2 regions of the Vreelandella sp. ssv genome follow, and region 2 is predicted to be linked to the other one. Evidence: predicted binding sites of a transcription regulator. Region 2 holds the regulator's gene; the other holds the start of a gene.
The links. The regulator sigma-54, encoded in region 2, starts transcription at its own class of promoters, with help from an activator protein. The targets are predictions, from matches to a motif close to TGGCACNNNNNTTGCTNT.
Positions count from the first base shown of each region.

Region 1: a site for sigma-54 is predicted at 3,104-3,121, ahead of glnA (glutamate--ammonia ligase). Genes of this name have one in related genera too.

Region 1 covers NZ_CM182545.1:204,788-212,373, forward strand. Annotated here, with positions in the region: gene AC5TBW_RS01025 (alpha/beta hydrolase) at 1-963, opposite strand, end outside; gene AC5TBW_RS01030 (acyltransferase family protein) at 1,078-2,106, shown strand; gene AC5TBW_RS01035 (hypothetical protein) at 2,187-2,810, opposite strand; gene glnA (glutamate--ammonia ligase) at 3,343-4,749, shown strand; gene AC5TBW_RS01045 (DUF4124 domain-containing protein) at 4,889-5,440, shown strand; gene glnL (nitrogen regulation protein NR(II)) at 5,684-6,745, shown strand; gene ntrC (nitrogen regulation protein NR(I)) at 6,738-7,586, shown strand, end outside.
Region 2 covers NZ_CM182545.1:1,519,494-1,527,079, reverse strand. Annotated here, with positions in the region: gene AC5TBW_RS06965 (KpsF/GutQ family sugar-phosphate isomerase) at 1-561, shown strand, start outside; gene AC5TBW_RS06960 (KdsC family phosphatase) at 614-1,162, shown strand; gene lptC (LPS export ABC transporter periplasmic protein LptC) at 1,155-1,724, shown strand; gene lptA (lipopolysaccharide transport periplasmic protein LptA) at 1,736-2,227, shown strand; gene lptB (LPS export ABC transporter ATP-binding protein) at 2,239-2,988, shown strand; gene AC5TBW_RS06940 (RNA polymerase factor sigma-54) at 3,113-4,528, shown strand; gene hpf (ribosome hibernation-promoting factor, HPF/YfiA family) at 4,627-4,935, shown strand; gene AC5TBW_RS06930 (PTS sugar transporter subunit IIA) at 4,940-5,410, shown strand; gene rapZ (RNase adapter RapZ) at 5,500-6,435, shown strand; gene AC5TBW_RS06920 (HPr family phosphocarrier protein) at 6,481-6,750, shown strand; gene pmbA (metalloprotease PmbA) at 6,754-7,586, opposite strand, start outside.

The DNA of each region.
Region 1 (7,586 bases), 1.3 Mb from region 2:
AGGCGCTTTTTCTTCCGCCGTGTCTTCCGCTGCCGCGACGTTATTGGACTGCCCCACGTACTGAAATAAGAAGTTTAGTGCTGCCGGTAAGCTGGCGCGCCATACTTGCCAGGTATGCCCGCCGGGGTAAAGGTCGAGTCTCACGTCGTTGGGCTGAATGCGCTCCATCGCTTGGCGCAGTATGCGGGCATGGAACTCTGCATCGTAAACGTCGCGGCGTCCGGCGCTGATATAGAGCGGTACTGGGGAAAGATCACCCTCTTCGTCGGTACCGCGGGGTGTCACGAGTAGGCGGTACTCTTCTAGGTAGGCGGTGTAGTTAAGGGTTTCCCAAAGCTCCTTATCAAATTGTCCTTGTTCATCCAGAAATGCGGGATGGCGCCAAGCGGAGGAGTTGCGCGGCGGTAAAGGGACGTAGCTGGCGGGGCTTAATGCGGCCACGGCGGCGAATAAGTCAGGCCGTTCTAGAGCGAAGTTAAGCGCACCATAGCCTCCGGCGGAAAGGCCTGCTACACCACGTTGGTGGCGCTCTTTGCCAACACGGTAGGTTGCTTCCACGTGGGGCATTAGGTCATTAAAAAACGCGCTGCGCGCGGGTTCGTTATGCCCGTCTACCCACCAGCTGCGGCTGCCCGGCATGATGTAAACTGCGGGTGGAATGTGCCCAGCGCGGATTAACCTATCGGCGACCTGTTGCAAATTTCCGCGTGAAACCCAGTCGCGGTCTGTTCCAAAAGAGCCGTGCAGCATATAAATGACTGGATAGGTAGCCGTCGCTTGAGTGTCATAATTGTCAGGTAAATAAACGCTATACGGGTAGTCGTAGCCGAGCGTGGGTGAGAAGAACTGATGGTGCGTAACCTCGCTGGCTAAACTATGACCGCTGAACGTTAGCCATCCAATTAGGGTGCTGAGTAGCACGCGACATCGGTATGAGTTAAGCGGCAGCTTGATTTTGAACATGTTACCTCCGGAAATTAAAACTGTTCAATGAGGTCGGACAGCACGACGGCGGTAGCTATTCATAATAGCCATTCAGGGTGCCGAAAGTGGAGTTAGGTAACGGCGGGAGGCCCAATGCGAAAAATTGAAGAGATCTATTGGTTGCGTGCATACGGCTGTATAGCCGTTTTTTTGTTTCATTTATTAGATCACGTTAATCAGCGCCTCGATAACGTTGCCACTGATTTGATGCGCATACCGCTGGTGCTGGGTACGCCAATTTTTCTGTTTATTGCGGTCTTCGTTTTCGCCGTTCGCTACAATAAATCCGTCCCAGAAGGCTTTCTCCTTCAGCGTGTGAAATATGTCATGGTGCCGTACTTCGTGTATGGCTTTATTTATTCGACCGCTGAGTGGCTAAGGCAGCGGGGTGCGGATGAGCCGGTGGGCTTTTTGGCCAATGCGGTCGAGTACTATGTCTATGCGGGTTGGCATGGCTATTTTTTGATCATTGCGATGCAGTTTTACGTGGCTTATTGGCTGTTTACCCGCTGGCAGCTGTGGCGAATGAACCCGGTACCGTGGCTATGGGGCGCCTGCGTGATCAGCATGGCGTATTGGGGCTTGGCTTACTGGTTTGACGTTGACCTGCCTGGTTATCTGCTGTGGATCGCACCCTTGGGGTGGATTTATGTTTTTTTTCTGGCGTTGGTGCTTGTACGTTACTACCCGCTAGCCACGGAGAGTTTGTTGGCTGAGCGGCCCGGTTGGATGCAGCAGATGGCGCATCCGGTGTGGCTGGCACTGCTGGTGATACTCATTATTGCAGCGACGTTTGCTGGCTGGCTGGCGTTTTCCTCCAAAGAGGTATGGGTGATACCTTTTTTTGTGCTGTTTATGCTCTGCGCCATGCGCTATTTGGCAGGACGACCGGCGCCGTTATGGGTTCGCCACATCAATGCGTATTCGTTTGGTGTTTACTTGGCTCACCCCATGTTTTTCGTGCTGACCGATGTGGTCGTTGCGCCTTTGGCATTATCGATTGGTGTGTATGCGGTGGTGCTCATGGTGGTAGGCGTTGTAGGGTCGGTGGGGCTGAACAAGTTAGCCAATACCACCACGTTGGGAGCGATGCTATTCGGCAAGCGGTTGAAGGTACGTTAATTGTACAAGCGTGATAGCAGTGCAGTGAAAAGAGGTATTAAAACGGCTGTAAAGGTGCGGTAAACAAAAGCCCAATGGTCCTATGGGCGTGGCGTGTAAGCGGGGTCCGTGGGCGTTGTCAGCGTGGGGTTATCTTGTTCCTCTGCCTGACTAAGCAGATGGCCTCTATACGTTTTCAGACGGGTGGGGCAGGCATGCAAACGCTGTAAAAAGTCGTCAATCGCGCAGCGGCCATCCAGCTCAGGGTCAAAACCACCCAAGCGTTCAAGCCAGGCCCGGCTAACGGCAATGTAGGGAGGTAGCAGTTGTGCGCTAGCCAATAAGCGTCGCAGGATGCGCTCGGATAATGATGGCTGCGCAAGGCCAATAATCAAAGCATCTAGACTGTAGGTATTTAGTTGGGGGTAGAGCGAACCCCACAGATTGGCAGGTAGTGGCTGCTTTTGTAACGCGATAATTAACCACTCAGCTTGGCTGGCGAACGCCGCTTTATTGATACGTGCTCCCAACGGCAGCGCTGGGGTAATCAAGCAGTGAGTATGATAACGCTGCTCAAGTGAGCCCAGGCGAGCATGGGGTTGCGTGCTCGTCACCAGAATGGGGAGCAGATGGTCGGCGATGCCGGATCCACGTATGGATTTCAAATGGCGTGGCAACATCTCACCTGTCACCATGGCATCAACGATAAAGCAGACCGATCCCATTTGCCGACTCCAATTGTGAGCAAATCTATCAAATTGTAATTTATTGTAGTAGCTGGTTTATTTGAGTAGCAAGTAAAAAGTTTGCGAGCCAAAAAAGAGGGTTCAGTATTGTTAATGCACTGCTATGGCGCATAAGGCATTATTTTTGATCTATTTTGGTGCGTTGAGATATTTTTTAGTTGTCTAACGAGGCTCTTTATAGGCTTATGCGTCATCAAGAGGCATTTAAATCAATTTTTAAACGTTTAAAAAACAATTAGTTGTTGTTTTTTTATGCCATATTGGTGCAGTGTTGGCATGCACTCTGCATTGTATTTGGAAGCGGCTCGCGTACCGTAGGCATAAGCCCTGCGGCGTGCTAAAACGATAGCCGGTCTGTAATGCTCGCTGAGCGCTTTGTTTATTAATGTCAGGCAAACGTTGAGCGAATAAGAATGACAAACGTGCGGTTTAGCACGTATTTTGTCGAACAACACTTTTATCGGTAGCTTACAGTCGTTAGCTTTAAGCCATGCTCATACCGGAGGACTCTATGTCAGCCAAGACTCTCGCGTTAATTGAAGAACATGATGTTAAGTGGGTAGACCTGCGTTTCACCGATACCCGCGGTAAAGAACAGCACGTTACCGTGCCTGCTCGCGATGTGAACGAAGAATTCTTCGAGAATGGCCAAATGTTTGATGGCTCTTCTATTGAAGGCTGGAAGGGCATTAACGAATCCGACATGATTCTGAGCCCGGAAGATGGTACTGGCTATCTCGACCCCTTCACCGAAGATGCGACGCTGGTTCTGCGCTGCGACATCATCGAGCCGGCCACTATGCAGGGCTATGATCGCGACCCGCGCTCCATCGCTAAGCGTGCTGAAGCTTATTTAGAGTCTACTGGTCTGGGTGATACCGCGTTTTTCGGTCCTGAACCTGAATTTTTCATCTTTGACGAAGTACATTGGAAGTCTGATATCCAGGGCTCTATGTACAAAATCACCTCTGACGAAGGCGCTTGGGCGACCAATAGTCAGGTAGAAGGCGGCAACTTAGGCCACCGTCCGCGCGTTAAAGGCGGCTACTTCCCGGTTCCTCCGGTTGATAGCTTCCATGATATCCGTGGTGCGATGTGTAACACCCTGGAAGCGATTGGCCAGACCGTCGAGGTTCACCACCACGAAGTTGCCAACGCAGGTCAGAACGAAATCGGCGTTAAATTCAACACGCTGGTGAAGAAAGCTGACGAAGTTCAGGAAATGAAATACGTGATCCACAACGTGGCACACGCGTATGGCAAAACGGCGACCTTTATGCCGAAGCCGCTGGTTGGCGACAACGGTTCTGGTATGCACGTTCACCAGTCGTTCTGGAAAGATGGCCAAAACCAGTTTGCGGGTGACGAATACGCTGGCCTGTCTGAAATGGCGCTTTTCTACATTGGCGGCATCATTAAGCACGCCCGTGCATTGAACGCGTTCACCAACGCTTCTACTAACTCGTACAAGCGTCTGGTGCCTGGCTTTGAAGCACCGGTAATGCTGGCCTACAGTGCCCGCAACCGCTCTGCTTCCATCCGTATTCCTTACACCGCTAGCCCGAAAGGCAAGCGTGTTGAGGCTCGCTTCCCTGATCCGACGGCTAACCCGTACCTGGCATTCTCTGCCATGTTGATGGCTGGTATCGACGGTATCAAGAACAAGATCCATCCTGGCGATGCTATGGATAAAAACCTGTATGACCTGCCGCCAGAAGAGGGCAAGTTAGTACCCACCGTAGCGCACAGCCTGGATCAGGCACTGGAAGCCCTCGACGCTGACCGTGCGTTCCTGACCGAAGGTGGCGTGTTCACCGACGAAATGATCGATGCCTACATCGAGCTCAAGATGGAAGAAGTAGAGCGTATTCGCATGACGACTCACCCCATCGAGTTTGATATGTACTACAGCTGCTAATCAGCGCTACTCACCCCTGGCTGTTACTATCCGTTAGGCGGTGATAAGTGTAGATGCTGTGATAACTGCAGTTGTTAAGAGAACCCCGCTTCGGCGGGGTTTTTTCGTTTTGGGGATGAAGAGAGTTATGAGGGGTGCTATGGGCAAAGTGAGCGCATTAGCGGTCAGTATCTTGATGACCGCTGCATTGAGCATTGTTGAAGCTGTCAGACCGGATACGGCTTTCGCTCAGACGGTTTACCGGGTTACCGATGCGCAAGGCAACGTTACCTTTACCGATAACCCAGGCCGTGGTGGGGAAGCGTTGGAATTAGCGCCACTGCCTAGCCTGCCGCCAGCGCTAAGAGCGGCGTATACCTCTGTCAGTGAGACGCCTGCTGCTGTACGTCCCCAGGGTAAACCGGGGCAGCCCTTCATGCCCTATGATCATTTTTCGATTGCTCTGCCCCAGCAAGGGGCACGATTGATGGAGAAAAGCACGGCGGTGGAAGTGGCTATTGCACCACCGCTACGTGATGACCACCAAGTGCGGCTGCTCGTTAATGGAGAGATTAGCCAGACCGCGTTGCATAGCGATGTGTTCTGGTTAACAGGGCTCTCCTCAGGCCGGTATGAGCTTCAGGCTGAGCTATTGGATAGCAGCCAGCGTTTGCAGCATCGCACGCCTGTGGTGGCCATTACGGTTCCTTAAAGCCGTTTTAAAAGCGGTTTTAAAAACATAGTTAAACACCTTGATGCACTAAAATGGTGCGGTGCCCGATGTGTTTGGTGCTGCAAGTGCGCTAAAACGATTCACCATCGTTGACTGCGTTGCCCACAAGCCGTGCAGATAGGCATAAATGCATAATTGGCGCGCTTTTTGCAGTTCCCTCACTGATCATCCACCTGTAGGTCTGTAACGGCGATGGAAGACGCAATTTTTCAGGACGACACCATGCATCAGCGTTTGCTTGAACATCTCACCACGGCGGTCTTACTGCTAGACGGAGATTTGCGTGTGCGCTGGATGAACCCTGCCGCTGAGGCCCTATTGGCGGTCAGCCTTAGCCGAGTGCACGGGATTAGCCTGGATACACTACTGGGCGGCGATGAGAGCATTGATGATGTCCTGGCTAAAGCACGGGATGCGTTTCACCCTTATACCCAGCGCGAAGCACGGATTACGCCACTTAATAGCGAACCGCTCACCGTCGACTATACGGTGACACCATTATCGGACGATGAGCTGCTATTAGAGGTAGAGCCGCGGGATCGGTTAATGCAAATCTCCCGGGAAGAGGCGCTAACCACTCGTCAGGAGACCATCAAGGTACTTGCTCGCGGGTTAGCCCATGAAGTAAAGAATCCCTTAGGTGGCATTCGCGGTGCCGCGCAGTTACTAGAGCGGGATCTAGACGACCCGGCGCTGCGTGAATATACCCACATCATTGTCGAAGAGGTGGATCGGCTGCGTGACTTGGTCGACTCCATGCTCGGTCCTAACCGCATTCTTAAACACGAGCCGGTCAATATTCACAAAGTGCTTGAGCGAGTTCGGGCGCTGCTAATTGCTGAACACCCCTGCGTGGTGATTAGCCGCGATTACGACCCCAGTTTGCCCGACCTTTCTGGCGACGAATCACAAATGATTCAAGCGGTCCTCAATGTTGCACGCAACGCCGTGCAGGCCATGAGCGACGCGCAAACGCCCGAACCTACGTTAATACTGCGAACCCGAGCCCGGCGTCAATTTACCCTCGGTGCTGAACGCCATCGTTTAGTCAGTGAAGTCGCGGTCATTGATAACGGACCCGGCATTCCCGATGCACTGCAGGAGACGCTGTTTTATCCCATGGTGTCGGGGCGCGCTGAAGGCAGCGGCTTAGGGCTCTCTATTGCCCAGTCGATTTTGCACCAACATCAAGGATTGATCGAATGCGACTCACGAGCCGGACATACCGAATTTCGTTTACTGATTCCATTGGTATTAATTTTACCGGAGAAGCGTCATGACTGAGGCTACACGTACTGATGTTGCGCGGGTGGTGATTGTCGATGACGACCGCGCTATCCGCTGGGTACTGGAACGCGCACTGGCGCAACCCGACCTTGACGTGGAGTGTATAGAGCGTGCAGATACAGCCCTTGCACGTTTGCTGGAAAGCCCTCCTGACGTGCTGGTGACCGATATTCGTATGCCAGGCATCGATGGGCTGGATTTGATGGCCAGAGTGCGCGAGGCACATCCTGATCTACCGGTCATCGTGATGACGGCGCACTCCGATTTAGACAGCGCCGTAGCCTCATATCAGGGGGGGGCATTTGAATACCTGCCCAAACCGTTTGACGTTGATGAAGCCCTCGCGCTCGTTCGACGTGCCGTGGCTCACGCCCGTGAACGCCAGCGGCCGGTTACCGTACCTGAAGGCTTAAATGCCGAGATCATTGGTGAAGCGCCCGCGATGCAGGAAGTGTTTCGCGCTATCGGCCGTCTTTCCCACTCGCATATCACAGTACTGATCAACGGGGAGTCGGGAACCGGTAAAGAGCGCGTTGCCCAGGCGCTTCATCAGCATAGCCCACGGGCGGGTAAGCCGTTTATCGCCTTGAACATGGCGGCGATTCCTCGCGACTTGATTGAGTCAGAGCTGTTTGGCCATGAGAAGGGCGCTTTTACCGGGGCGGCCCAGCAACGCCAAGGACGCTTTGAGCAGGCTAATGGCGGCACGCTGTTTTTAGACGAAATAGGCGATATGCCCGCTGAAACCCAAACGCGTCTACTGCGTGTATTGGCTGATGGGGAGTTTTATCGCGTTGGTGGCCACACGCCGGTAAGAGTCGATGTACGAATTATCGCT
Region 2 (7,586 bases):
CACTTAAACAGTGGCGTTGAGCGTGAGGCATGCCCGCTCGACTTGGCGCCCACTAGCTCAACGACCGCAGCTCTAGCGTTAGGTGACGCACTGGCCGTGGCGCTTTTGGAAGCCCGCGGTTTTACCGCTGAAGACTTTGCGCTATCTCACCCTGGTGGCAGCTTAGGCAAGCGCTTGTTGCTGCGTGTGAGAGACCTGATGCACGACGGTGCGCGCCTACCCCAGGTCGCCCTGGGGAGCCCGTTGCGCGACGCACTATTAGAGATTACACGGCAAGGCCTAGGGTTCACCTGCGTGGTAGATAGCAATGGACGACTAGCTGGGGTATACACCGATGGTGACCTTCGACGCACGTTGGATCAATTTCACAACCTGCGCGACGTCATCGTTGACGATGTTATGACGCGACCAGGCAAACGCATCGGCCCCGACATTCTGGCAGCCGAGGCAGTACGCATCATGGAAGAGAGCCGTATTACGGCGCTAGCGGTGGTCGATGAACAGCAACACCCTATTGGGGCGCTACATATGCACGACTTGCTCGCTAGCGGCGTTATTTAACCCATCGGCGCTTTATTTGTTTAGCTTTAGAATTAATTGATATGGAGGCTTTATGGCCCTATCTGCAGCGCTACTTGATCGTCTTCGCCGCGTCCGTCTTTTAGCACTGGATGTCGACGGCGTACTCACCGACGGTCGCCTCTACTTTCAGGCTGACGGCATCGAAATTAAAGCGTTTCACACCCAGGATGGCCACGGGTTGAAACTGCTCAAACGCGTGGGCGTTCATGTTGCCCTGATAACAGGCCGCGACTCGCCTATGGTGAGCCAACGCGCCGCTGCGCTAGGCATCGACCATGTGCACCAGGGTTGTGAAGACAAGCTCGTCACTCTGCGTGGGCTTTGCCAACGGCTCGATATAGAGCTCGAGCAAGTGGCCTATTGCGGTGACGATCTACCTGACTTGTCGGCCATTAAGCGCTGCGGCGTCGGCATTACTGTCCCTAACGCGCCGGATTATATGCATACCCACGCTGACTGGACTACCGAACGGCTGGGCGGCCATGGGGCTGTGCGAGAAATTTGTGACACTCTGCTTGAAGCTCAAGGACACTGGGGCGCGGTGCTCGACACCTATTTACACGGCGCTCGTAATGCTTAAACGTTTTAAAGTGCGGTTCTGGCTAGCGAGCCTGGTCATCGCGCTGGGGGCTCTGCTGGTATGGCTTGATCCACGTGGACCTCAAGACGCCACCATCGACCCTGAAGCTCAAGCCCAGGAACCCGGACACGTACTTGAAAACGCTGAAATTACGCTGTTTGGGGATAATGGCAGCGTCATGCAGTCGCTTAAAACCCCGCGCCTTATTCATACTCCTCAGCGAAGTGAAACCTGGACTGAAGAGCCTGAAGCAATCCTGTATGACAGCGAAGACCGGCAGTGGATGGCAAGCGCCGATGTAGGCACCCTTAACACCTCGACTCAGACCCTGCTGATGTCAGGCTCCGCTCGCCTGATCGCACCGGATGAAGGTTGGCAGCTAGACACTGAGCTCCTGCATTATGATGGGCTCAGCCAGCATGCGTGGAGTGAAACACCGGTACTGCTGCAACAACCGCCCCAGACAATGAGCGCTACACGCATGGACGTGTGGCTTAACGATAGCCAGGTGCGCTTAACTGACAACGTGCGTGGTACACATCCCCCGGCCACACAACCTTAAGAGGAGTTGCCATGAAAGCATTTATCTATACCGCCCTTTTCGCACTCGCGGTGCCGCTATCGGCCATGGCTCAAGACAGCCAAGCCCCTATAGAAGTTGAAGCCGACCGTTTAGACCTTGACCAGCGAGCCGGTACTGCTGTCTACAGCGGCGATGTCAATATTCGCCAAGGCGAAATGCAATTACGCGGCGAGCGGGTAGAAATTGAACGTAATGAGGCAGGCGAACTCTCGCGCGCAACCTCCACCGGTGAGCGCGCCTATCTGCGCCATCAAGCCGAAGGGCAAGAAGGTCCTACGGAAGGCTGGGCGAGACGCATTATTTACCACGTCGCTGAACGCCGCGTTGAGCTGATCGACCATGCTGAATTAATTCAACAAAACGACACCTTTACCGGCGGTCGCCTTGAGTATTTTATCGATCGAGAAGTGATTCAGGCGCGCTCTGACGTTGACGGTAGCGAGCCCCAGCGCATCCGCATGACTCTTCAGCCGGAACAATAGGGAGCCAAGCCGTGGCAACAGCAGACACCGCCTCGATTCGAACCCTTTATGCCCACCATTTGGCGAAAAGCTACAAGCGCCGCCGAGTGGTTAAAGACATCAACTTAGAGATCTCCCAAGGCAGCATTGTGGGATTGCTCGGCCCTAATGGCGCGGGCAAAACCACTTCCTTTTATATGATTGTTGGGCTCGTGAAATCCGATGCTGGCAAGGTGAGTATCGACGACCTGGATTTAACTCGCGCCCCAATGCATGAACGGGCTGCGGCGGGTATCGGCTACCTTCCACAAGAGGCGTCTATTTTTCGTAAATTATCGGTCGCCGATAATATTATGGCGATACTCGAAACTCGCAAAAAGCTCAGCCGCAGCGAACGCGAGCAGCGCCTGGAGGCGCTACTTGAAGACTTTCACATTACCCATATACGCGACAACCTCGGCATGAGCCTTTCGGGTGGCGAGCGTAGACGTGTGGAAATTGCGCGTTCGTTAGCCACCGAGCCCGCCTTTATTTTACTGGATGAGCCCTTTGCTGGTGTTGATCCAATTTCGGTAGGTGAGATCAAAACCATTATCCGGGCGCTAAAACAGCGCCATATTGGCGTGCTCATCACCGACCACAACGTACGTGACACTCTCGATATCTGTGATATCGCCTATATAGTGGGAGATGGACAGATCATCGCCAGCGGATCTCCTGACTCGATCCTGACCAATCAAAAAGTAAGAGACGTTTATTTGGGTGCTGACTTCCGTCTCTAAGCTTATTTTTCTCGTCTAATTAGTGCTCTACAACAACTTTACTACCAATGGCATGCTTATTGCACTTGCACCTGGGACCTACTCGCACTAGGGTGGAGCATTCTGATTAACGAGTGGTTCTCAGATGGTCATGAAAGCTTCTCTTCAACTGCGTATCGGCACCCAGCTGACCATGACACCTCAGTTGCAGCAGGCTATAGCCCTGTTACAGCTATCAACGCTGGACCTTCGTCAAGAAATTCAACAGGCCTTAGATGCCAACCCCATGCTCGAGCAAGAGGATGAATTTGGCGAACAGGCAGTCAGCGAGCCCAAAGAGGAAGAGTGGTCAGAGAGCATTCCTACCGAGCTATCGGTAGATAGTGACTGGTCTGATACCTACCAAGACATGGGTAGCTATAGCGGCACCAGTGGTGAAGGCCCTGATTTTGAGCGCCAAGCGGCCGGACAGAGCCTTCATGGGCACCTGCTTTGGCAGCTCGCCATGACCGATTTTGGCGCTCGAGAGCAGCTTATCGCGGAAAGTTTAATCGACGCGCTAGATGCTAACGGCTATTTAACCCAGCCGCTCAATGACATTCGTGAAGGGCTTCGCGCGCAGGGGATTGATGGACTTAGCCAGCGTGAAGTGGAAACGATCCTGCTTAAGCTGCAGCAGTTCGAGCCAACGGGGATATTCGCCCGTGACCTGCGCGAATGTCTGATGCTGCAGCTGGCCGCCCTTCCCGATGACACATCTCTTCTGGTTCCTGCTCGCCGCTTAGTCCGCCAGTTTCTTGAATCGCTAGGCAAAGATGATATGCGCCTGCTGAAACGTCGCCTGGGGCTTGATGATGACCAGCTAGCGGATGTCATCCTACTCATTCGAAGCCTTGATCCACGTCCCGGTAGCGCCTATGGCGATACCGACGATAACTATGTAACGCCTGACCTTATCGTGCGCCATGATCACGAAGGGTGGCATTTGGAACTCAACCCAGAAGCATTGCCGAAGCTGCGCATCCAGCCTGACTATGCGAGCTTGATAAAGCGCGCTGACAAAAGCCAGGACAACCAGTTTTTAAAAGAGCATTTACAGGAAGCCCGCTGGCTTATTAAGAGCCTTTCCAGCCGCAACGACACGCTGCTGCGCGTTGGTCGTGAAATTATTACCCGTCAAATTGGCTTTTTAGAGTATGGCGAAGAAGCCATGAAACCGCTCATTTTAGCCGATATTGCGGAGGCCGTGGAAATGCACGAGTCGACTATTTCGCGGGTCACCACGCAAAAATATATCCATACACCGCGCGGCGTGTTTGAACTCAAATACTTTTTCTCAAGCCAAGTCAGCAGCCAGGATGGCGACAGCCACTCCAGCACTGCGATCCGCGCTAGGCTCAAGAAGTTGATTCAAGAGGAGCCGCCCGGCAAGCCCCTTTCGGACAGCCGGTTGGTCACACTCTTAGAAGAGGGCGGTATCCAGGTAGCGCGCCGTACAGTGGCAAAATATCGTGAAGCCATGGGCATTCCCTCATCTAGTGAACGACGTCGTTTGCGTTAAGATCGGTACACATTGCAGCGAAACTCTCGACAAGGGCTTTGCAACGCGGCAAAAAGGGTTACAATCGAAGTACAGTCCGATGGATAAGGAGAACGTCAATGCAAGTAAATATCACTGGTCATCACGTAGATCTGACTGACGCCTTGCGTGACTATGTCAACGAAAAGCTTGAACGTGTAGAGCGCCATTACGACAATATAACCACGGTGCAAGTCACCTTATCTGTGGAGAAAGAGCGCCAGCAGGCTGCCTGTACACTGCATGCAGCAGGTGCAGATTTACATGCAGAAGCCTTAGACAGTGATATGTACGCCGCGATTGACGCATTAGCGGACAAAATTGATCGCCAACTAGTTAAACATAAGGAAAAAGCACAAGCTCGCGCCCAAGGCGCAGGCGTGCGTTAATTCAATGACGTTGGAAACCATACTCCCCCCGGAACGCGTCCTTTTCGACGTCCCCGGGGGCAGCAAAAAAAGGGTGCTGGAGTTTTTCAGCACCTTTATTGCCCAAAACACCCCCAGCCTGGACAGCCAAGAAGTGTTTAGCCGCTTAATCGGCCGCGAGCGCTTAGGCAGTACAGGTATTGGAAATGGCGTGGCTATTCCTCATGCGCGTAGCCCTCACTGTTCGGCCCCCATTGCTGGTTTTTTAAAGCTTTCAGAAGCAATTGATTTTGACGCTATCGACGGCGACCCCGTTGATCTGGTGTTTGTGTTGCTGGTACCAGAAGAGGCTGATGACACACACCTCTCTCTATTAGGCCAAGTAGCCACCATCATGAACGATGCGGATACGCGCCAGAAGCTGCGTAAAGCAGCCAGCCAGCGCGAACTACTTGAGTTGCTTACTGCTAAAATTCGTGAGCAAACAACGCCTTAAAAACCTAAACTTGCTATGCGGTAGAATATGGCAGGCTAGTTTTCGCTCACCACCCTCAACGCAGCTTGATCAAAGCAAAGAGAGACTCTATGCAACTTGTGATCATTAGCGGCCGCTCTGGGTCAGGTAAATCTATCGCCTTACAAGCGCTTGAAGATCTTGGCTACTATGCGATTGATAACCTCCCCGCCATGCTGCTGGGAGCATTGGTGGACGAAATACGCGATCAGGGTGAACGCGCTCATTTGGCAGTCAGTATTGATGCCCGCAACTTGCCGGGTGCCTTAGAGCGACTACCGTCGTTATTAGCGGAGTTGCGCCAGCGTAAAATTGATTTTCAAGTCATCTACCTGACTACCGATGCACGCATACTGCTTGAGCGTTATTCGGCTACAAGGCGGCGCCATCCGTTAACTCGCGATAGCGAAATGACGCTAGAAGAAGCAATTAATAAAGAAGAAGAAACGCTGCACGATATCCGCGACCTGGCCGATTTATTGATCGACACTTCACGGCTTTCGGTACACGATTTGCGCCGCCGCATTACCGACCAAGTAGCCCATCAGCATCGCGATAAGTTAACACTAACCCTTGAATCCTTCGGTTATAAACGTGGCGTGCCGCTGGATGCTGACTTGGTTTTCGACGTGCGTTGCTTACCCAATCCTTATTGGGATCCAACGCTACGCCAATTTACAGGCCGTGACGCCAACATAGTGGCCTTCTTGAGCGGTTACCCCATCGTAGATGCCATGAGTAACGATATTCAGGCTTGGCTTGAACGTTGGTTGCCCGCTTACCAAGATAGTCAGCGCAGCTACATGACTATCGCGATTGGCTGTACTGGCGGACAACACCGTTCGGTTTATATGGTTGAACAATTAGCAGAGAGGCTTGCGCCTAGTATGGGTGAAGTTCAACTGCGCCATCGCGAGCTAGGGTTGCATTACACATTAAGTGAACAGCCCGCCACTCCCTTGGTCTGCGCACCCCAAACCGATGATGAGCAGCAAGAGACCTCTTGAGCGCTACTACCCATTAATGACACCACTCGGCGAAAAGGAACCAGGGTGCCAGAAAGAATACTTACACTCACCAATCAACGTGGGCTTCACGCTCGCGCGGCTACAAAATTGGTTAAGTGCGGCCAACAGTTCACGGCTACGATACGTGTTCAGAAACAGCAACAGATTGCTGACGCCGCCAACATCATGTCACTATTGATGCTCGCCGCACCTTGCGGTACCGAGCTAACCATCAACGCCGAAGGCGATGACGCCGAACAGGCGCTTGACGCTATTCAAGCACTGTTCGACGCCCGTTTTGAGGAAGATCAGTAGCTTTTAGTCGCCCGCCACGGTCATGGCATCAACCAACCAGCTACCCGTGTGAACACTGCCACGGGTATCGGTGTCATCGCCAATTCCCACTAGCCCAGCAAACATCCGCTCAAGATTACCCGCAATGGTGAACTCTTCAATGGGGTACTGTACCTTGCCGTTTTCAACCCAAAAACCTGCTGCACCGCGGGAGTAGTCACCGGTCACGCCGTTGACACCCTGCCCCATCAGTTCCGTCACCCAAATACCGCGCCCCATTGCCTGCAGCAGGCTCGCGCGCGATTGCAGCGGTGCCGCTATGCGCACGTTGCGCGCCCCACCGGCATTGCCAGTCGTTTGCATCTTCAGCCGACGCGCGCTGTAGGAGGAGAGCATATAGCTAGCGATGCTCCCCTGATCGATAAACCGATTATTGCGGGTTTGCACGCCCTCGCCATCAAACGGCGAACTCGCTGTAGCACCGACCTCCATTGGCCGCTCTTCAAGACTAAACCAATCGGGAAACAGCGGCGTTCCAAGCCGATCACATAGGAACGAGGCTTGGCGGTATAAAGCACCACCGGCTAAACCGCTCAGTAAATGACCAATCAGACCACTGGATAGTGAGGGGTCAAAGAGCACCGGAAAGGTGCCCGTGGGAGGACGTTTAGCGCCTAGTCTGCGCAGCGTACGCGCGGCGGCCTCACGGCCCACCTCAGCGGGGTCGCGCAGTGCCTTGGGATCACGTGCCGAGGTATAGTCGTAGTCGCGCTGCATACCGGTCGCATCTTGGGCAATCAGCATGCAGGACAGTGAATGGCTACTGCCCTTTTGAGTCCCTAAAAAGCCGTGGCTAT